Regions from separate parts of the Rhizobium sp. SRDI969 genome, predicted to be linked through region 1. Evidence: predicted binding sites of a transcription regulator. Region 1 holds the regulator's gene; the other holds the start of a gene.
What was found. Region 1 encodes PhoB, which activates phosphate uptake and scavenging genes when phosphate is short. Its sites were predicted from a motif close to TGTCATNNANCTGTCAT; they were not measured.
Positions count from the first base shown of each region.

Region 1 (3,272 bases):
GATGATATGGAAGCGCTCGGGATGACCCTTGGAAAACTGATAGCGGCGCGCCGTCTTGATCGCGCATTCGAGCGCCTCGGCGCCCGAATTGGTGAAGAACACCTTGTCGGCGAAGGTGGCGTCCGTCAGCCGTTTTGCCAGACGCTCCTGGCCGGGGATCTCATAGATGTTCGACAGGTGCCACACCTTGTCGGCCTGCTCCTTCAGTGCGCCCACAACATGCGGATTGCTGTGGCCGACGGAGGTGACGGCGACGCCGGCGCCGAAATCGAGATATCGCTCGCCGCTTTCGGTGATCAGCCATACGCCCTCGCCTCGCTCGAACCGCAGCGGGGCACGAGAATAGGTGTCATAAAGCGGCGCGGCTTCAGCCATGGCGCGATCTCCATCAAGTTGCCGGGCAATGACTCCGGCTAAGGAAACCAGGCCCGAAAAATCAAAAATGCCGCCTTGCGGCGGCGAGTGGCACTATTTCCTTTTCGCGCTGCAATGTCAACAAAACGGCGCCCTTAGCGTATGCAGCAAGAGTGTACAGCGGCATTTCCAGTCATCAACAGGCATTATTGCAGAAATGACACGCAGGGGCAGCAAGTTGGGGAAAACTACGAATTCGATTCATCCGGATTCATGCGACTCTTGTCACGGAGTCAGGCTCACACTAGGTTAAAGATCAATTACTAGACTGCATGCGGCGGAACTAGTCACCAAAATTGATCAAGCGTTTCTTGTTTCGGAGCTCCCGGGACAACGGTGAGGGATTCTGCCATCACCAACGCAGAAGGTGGAGACAGGGCATGAACTGGACAGACGAGCGGGTCGAGAAACTCAAGAAACTTTGGGCCGAAGGACTGAGCGCCAGCCAGATCGCTGCGCAGCTTGGCGGGGTCAGCAGAAACGCGGTCATCGGCAAAGTGCATCGGCTGTGCCTCCCCGGCCGTGCCAAGGCCGGCGGCACCAACACCGCGGCGCGAACGCCGAAGCGCAATACCTCGGCGCCGCGCGCGCCGAACTACGCCTCACGGGTCACGACCCGCACCGTTACCCGCCAGCAGGGCGCGACCATGCTGAAGGAAGAGATCGAGATCGAAACGATCGAGGAAATGGAATATGTGCCGAGAGGCAATGTGGTGGTGCCGATTTCCCGACGCCTCGGCCTGACGGAGCTGACCGAACGCACCTGCAAGTGGCCGGTCGGCGATCCGCTGAAGGACGACTTCCATTTCTGCGGCTGCGAGTCCCCCGACAATTCGCCTTATTGCGGCTATCACCAGAAGCTTGCCTACCAGCCGGTCAACGAACGCCGCCGGGCGGCAGCCCGGGCCAGCTGAACGGGTGATCATTGCTAGAATGACGAAACGGGCCGAGTGGCCCGTTTTTTATGCAATTTTGGTCCGTGCGGATGGCTGCCCCTCATCCGCCTGCCGGCACCTTCTCCCCGCTTGCGGGGCGAAGGGACATGCCGCACCCTCTCCATCCCCACCAACCTTTCGCGGGGCACGTCCCCTCGCCCCGCTTACGGGGAGAGGGTTAGGGTGAGGGGCAGACGTTAGCACGAGCCCTTGTCAGTAACCAGAACGGAAGCCCTCAGGCTTCCATCGAATAGCCGGCGCCGCGGACGGTGCGGATAACGTCCTGCATGTTGGAGAAATTCAGCGCCTTGCGCAGGCGGCCGACATGGACGTCGACGGTGCGCTCGTCGACATAGATATCGTGGCCCCAGACGCCATCCAACAGCTGCGAGCGGGAGAAGACCCGGCCCGGCGACGACATCAGGAATTCCAGCAGGCGGAATTCGGTGGGGCCGAGGCGGACTTCACGGGTCTTGCGATGGACGCGATGGGTCTCGCGGTCGAGCTCGATGTCACCGCATTTCAGCACCGTCGACAGCACCTCGGGACGGGCGCGGCGCAGCATCGCCTTGACGCGGGCAACGAGCTCGGGGGTCGAGAAGGGCTTGACGACGTAATCGTCGGCGCCCGTCGACAATCCGCGGACGCGCTCGCTCTCTTCGCCGCGCGCCGTCAGCATGATGATCGGCAGGCGCTCGGTTTCCGGCCGCATGCGCAGCCGCCGGCAGAGCTCGATGCCCGAGACGCCGGGCAGCATCCAATCGAGGATGAGAAGATCGGGAGTGCGCTCCTGAAGCCGCATTTCGGCTTCGTCGCCACGAAGAATGGTATCGACCTCGAAGCCTTCCGCTTCGAGATTGTAGCGAAGAAGCACGCTGAGGGCTTCCTCGTCTTCAACAACTGCAACTCTCGGGATCATGCGTATCGGTCTCCTCGCGCATGATCCTTAAACCGGGGGTGATTTAAGCAATGCATCCTGCGCAAACTCAGAAATTGGCTGCGACCTCTTTGCGCGCCCGGACGGGCGCGCACGCAATTGACTGGTCCGGGCGACTGGCCCGGACGGTTATTCCGTGACCGCGCCGACGGTGTTGGCGCTGTCGTCCTTCGGACGGTCGCCTTCCGGCTGCGCGCCTGTCGTCATGTAAAAGATCGTTTCGGCGATGTTGGTGGCGTGGTCGCCGATGCGCTCGATGTTCTTGGCGCAGAAGAGAAGATGCGTGCAGCTGGTGATGTTGCGCGGATCTTCCATCATGTAGGTCAGGAGCTCGCGGAACAGCGAGGTGTACATGGCGTCGATCTCGTTGTCGCGTTCGCGGATCGCATTCGCCTTGTCGGCGGAACGATTGGTGTAGACGTCGAGCACTTCCTTGAGCTGGACGAGCGCCAGCTCGGACAGATGCTCAAGGCCGCGGGCGAGCTTGCGGGGAACGCCGGTGCTTTGGACGGCGATGACGCGCTTGGCGGTGTTCTTGCCGAGGTCGCCGACGCGTTCGAGATCGGCGGCGATGCGGATCGAACCCATGATTTCGCGCAGGTCCGCAGCCATCGGCTGACGGCGGGCAATGGTGACGATCGCCTTGTCGCCGATTTCGCGTTCGGCATGATCGAGGATCACGTCGTCGGAGATGACCTTCTGCGCCAGCGCGGTATCGCCATTGACGAGCGCCCGGACGGATTCGGCGACCATCTGCTCGGCCAGACCGCCCATTTCGGAAATCCGCCTGGACAGGAACTTCAAATCATCATCATAGGCAGAATAAATATGTGTCGATGCCATGGGGCTTTATCCTCGAATAACGGGAAGGCTTGGTGTCGCCAAAATCAGCCGAAACGACCCATGATGTAGTCCTGGGTGCGCGGGTCGTCGGGATTGGTGAACATCTTGTCGGTGTCGTTTTCCTCGACAAGATTGCCAAGGTG
Region 1 covers NZ_CP104035.1:174,483-177,754, reverse strand. Annotated here, with positions in the region: gene N2A41_RS00895 (aspartate aminotransferase family protein) at 1-375, opposite strand, end outside; gene N2A41_RS00890 (GcrA family cell cycle regulator) at 795-1,328, shown strand; gene phoB (phosphate regulon transcriptional regulator PhoB) at 1,585-2,268, opposite strand; gene phoU (phosphate signaling complex protein PhoU) at 2,416-3,129, opposite strand; gene pstB (phosphate ABC transporter ATP-binding protein PstB) at 3,174-3,272, opposite strand, start outside.

Region 2 (3,272 bases), 790 kb from region 1:
AATACGGCAACGGCTCTTCGCGCGACTGGGCTGCCAAGGGCACCAACCTGCTCGGCGTCAAGGCGGTGATCGCCCAGTCCTTCGAGCGCATCCATCGCTCGAACCTCGTCGGCATGGGTATCATTCCATTCGTCTTCGAAGAGGGCACGACCTGGCAGAGCCTCGGCCTCAAGGGCGATGAACTCGTCACCATCGAAGGCCTGGAAAAGATCAAGCCGCGCGAGAAGAAGATCGCCAGGATCACCTATGGCGACGGCACCGTGAAGGAGGTTCCGCTGCTGTCGCGTGTCGATACGCTCGACGAGGTGATCTACCTCAACAATGGCGGCATCCTGCAGACGGTTCTGCGCGATCTCGCAGCCTGATTTTTAAGAAACTCGCATGATAATGGCCGCCGGAGAGCAGTTTCCGGCGGCTTTTCTTTGATGCGACGACAGTATTTGGACGGGCTCACGATGATTTGTTTTACGCAGGTTCCGGCCGGGCTACGTCTCACCCGTTCGTGACTTTCGGTTTGGACCCTGAGGGATTATTCGTACGTTCATATGTCAGGGCCTCCGGTACAAACATGCCGTCGGCGCTGAAAAAGAGGTGCAGGTGAATGTCCCCGCGTTTTTTGATTCCGCTGATTGCCGGCGTTGTTCTCTCAGGCCCGCTGCAGGCCGAAGACGGCACGCCGAAAGGTGTCGTCGAACTCTTCACGTCGCAGGGCTGTTCCTCCTGTCCTCCCGCTGATGCCGCGTTTCGCAAGCTGGTGAACCAGGGCGATGTCATCGCGCTCGCCTATCACGTCGATTACTGGAATTATCTCGGCTGGGCCGATACGCTGAGCTCCAAGGAAAATACCGAGCGGCAGTACGGCTATGCCAGGACGATGGGCCGCAGCAACGTCTATACGCCGCAGGCCATCGTCAACGGACGCGGCCATCTGGCCGGCGCCGATCTGAATGGCATCAACGGCAAGATCGACACCTTTAGCAGCGAAGGCAATGGGCTGACTATTCCCATCAGTGCCGCGATGCGCGGCGACGAGTTGGAGATCAAGATCGGCGCCGGACAGGGCAAAGCCAATGTCGTGATGGTCTATTTCGATAAGGAAAAGACGATCGATGTCGAAAAGGGCGAGAACAGCGGCAAAAAGATTTCTTATCTGCACAGCGTCACCAATGTCGAAACCGTCGGCATGTGGGACGGCAAGGCGACCAATCTGACGCTGCCGGCCAGCGTCCTGCAGCGACCGCAACTCGAGGGCTGCGCCATCCTGCTGCAATCGGCGACCGCAGACGGCGATCCGGCTGCGATCCTTGGCGCGACCGTAGTGATGGCTGGTAAAAATATCTGAGATTCCATCCGCTTTCGGATGAAGTGCCGGGGCGGCCCGGCCGAGCGTATTCGGGGCTGGGGTTAAGGTCGATACGCTCCGCCGGGCCTTTTGGCGCGCTGGCGCCAAACTGGAATTCATAAATCTCCTGCAAATGAGGCGCTGTTTTGACTGAAATGCGGCGCTGCGGAGAAAGCGTGGTGCCCGCCAGCGCCCTTGCGACAGAGACGCGCGGCGCTGCACTGCGGCGGAATGTGACGGCCGGCACTCTTGCAATTTGCGGCGGCTCGGGCAAACTGTCACCCTCCTGTCACAAGCGGAGGCCTCGGGAGACTGATGACAGATCAGCCGGATTTGCGACACGGCGAGAGCCGCTCCGTCGACAATAGTTCCTCAGTCGTCGTCGATCTCAGGGAATACAAACAAAGCAAAGACCTGCTTCCGGTGACCTTCCACCGGCGCGAACTGGACGCGATCCTCTGGATCTACGGCCGCATGGTCGGTGACGGTGAGTGGCGCGACTACGCCATCGATCACCTGAAGGACAGGGCGGTCTTTTCCGTTTTCAAGCGCTCCGGCGAAATGCCGCTCTTCCGCATCGAGAAAAACCCGAAGCTTGCCGCCAAGCAGGGCGCCTATTCCGTGATCAGCGTCAACGGCACCATCCTGAAGCGCGGTCACGAGCTGAACCAGGTGCTGAAGGTCTTCGACAAGACCCTGAAGCTCGTCGACAAATAAGCGATATCAGCTGTTAAACAGCGTGCCGGGATAGGTCGACGGGTCCGGATCGGTGATCATGCCTTCGCCGAGCGCGCGCTGCATGAACATCGTGTCCAGCCAGCGGCCATGCTTATAGCCGGTGCCCTTCATCAGACCGACCTCCTCAAAGCCGGCTGCGCGATGAAGCGCGATCGATGCGGGGCTGGCGCCGCCGATGACGGCGGCCATCTGACGAAAACCGAGTCCGGTGCAGCGGTCGATCAGGGCGGCGAGCAACGCCTTGCCGATGCCCCGACCGCGGACCTCAGGCGCGAGATAGATCGAATCCTCGACCAGCCAGCGATAGGCGGGACGCGTGCGAAACGCCGAGGCATAGGCGTAGCCGAGCAGGACACCGCCCGCATCGACGGCGGCGATATAGGGATATTGCTGGCTGACGATGGCCGCAAAACGTTGCGCCAGCTCGGCCTCGGACGGCGGCACGATCTCATAGCTTGCGACGCCGTTCAGGACCGATTCGCGATAGATTTCGGCAATGGCGGGAATATCGGCTTGCGTGGCATCGCGCAGGAGGAAGGACATTTTGGCGGTAGATCCATTGGGGAGGATATCTCTTCCTAAAACCATCCCGCGAAAGCCTGCGCAACAAAAAAGGCGGCCGAAGCCGCCTTTTCGATCTCAGTCTGCCCTGCTTATTTACGGTTGCCCATGAACTGCAGCAGGAACATGAAGAGGTTGATGAAGTCGAGATAGAGCGTCAGCGCGCCCATGATCGCCTTGCGGCCGGCGACGGCGACGTCATCGGCTTCCAGGTACAATTCCTTGATCCGTTGCGTATCATAGGCGGTGAGGCCTGCGAAGATCAGCACGCCGAGTACCGAGATCGCGAACTGCACGGCGGATGACGCCAGGAAGATGTTGACCAGCGAAGCGATGATCAGGCCGAACAGACCCATGATCAGGAACGAGCCCATCGCCGACAGGTTACGCTTCGTCGTGTAGCCGTAAAGCGACAGCGCGCCGAAAGAGGCGGCGGTGACGAAGAAGGTCTGCACGACGCTCTGGCCCGTATAGATCAGGAAGATCGACGAGAGCGACAGGCCGACGAGCGCGGCATAGACCGCAAAGGTCGTCTGGGCGGCGGCCACCGTCATCGTATTGATCCGGAAGCTCAGGAAGAACACCAGAGCCAGCGGCGCCAGAATGACCACCCACTTCAGCGGGCTCACAT
Region 2 covers NZ_CP104035.1:4,284,931-4,288,202, reverse strand. Annotated here, with positions in the region: gene acnA (aconitate hydratase AcnA) at 1-365, shown strand, start outside; gene N2A41_RS21235 (DUF1223 domain-containing protein) at 602-1,342, shown strand; gene N2A41_RS21230 (DUF2794 domain-containing protein) at 1,658-2,059, shown strand; gene N2A41_RS21225 (GNAT family N-acetyltransferase) at 2,066-2,623, opposite strand; gene N2A41_RS21220 (Bax inhibitor-1/YccA family protein) at 2,734-3,272, opposite strand, start outside.
Region 2: a site for PhoB is predicted at 1,619-1,635, ahead of N2A41_RS21230 (DUF2794 domain-containing protein). Genes of this name have one in related genera too.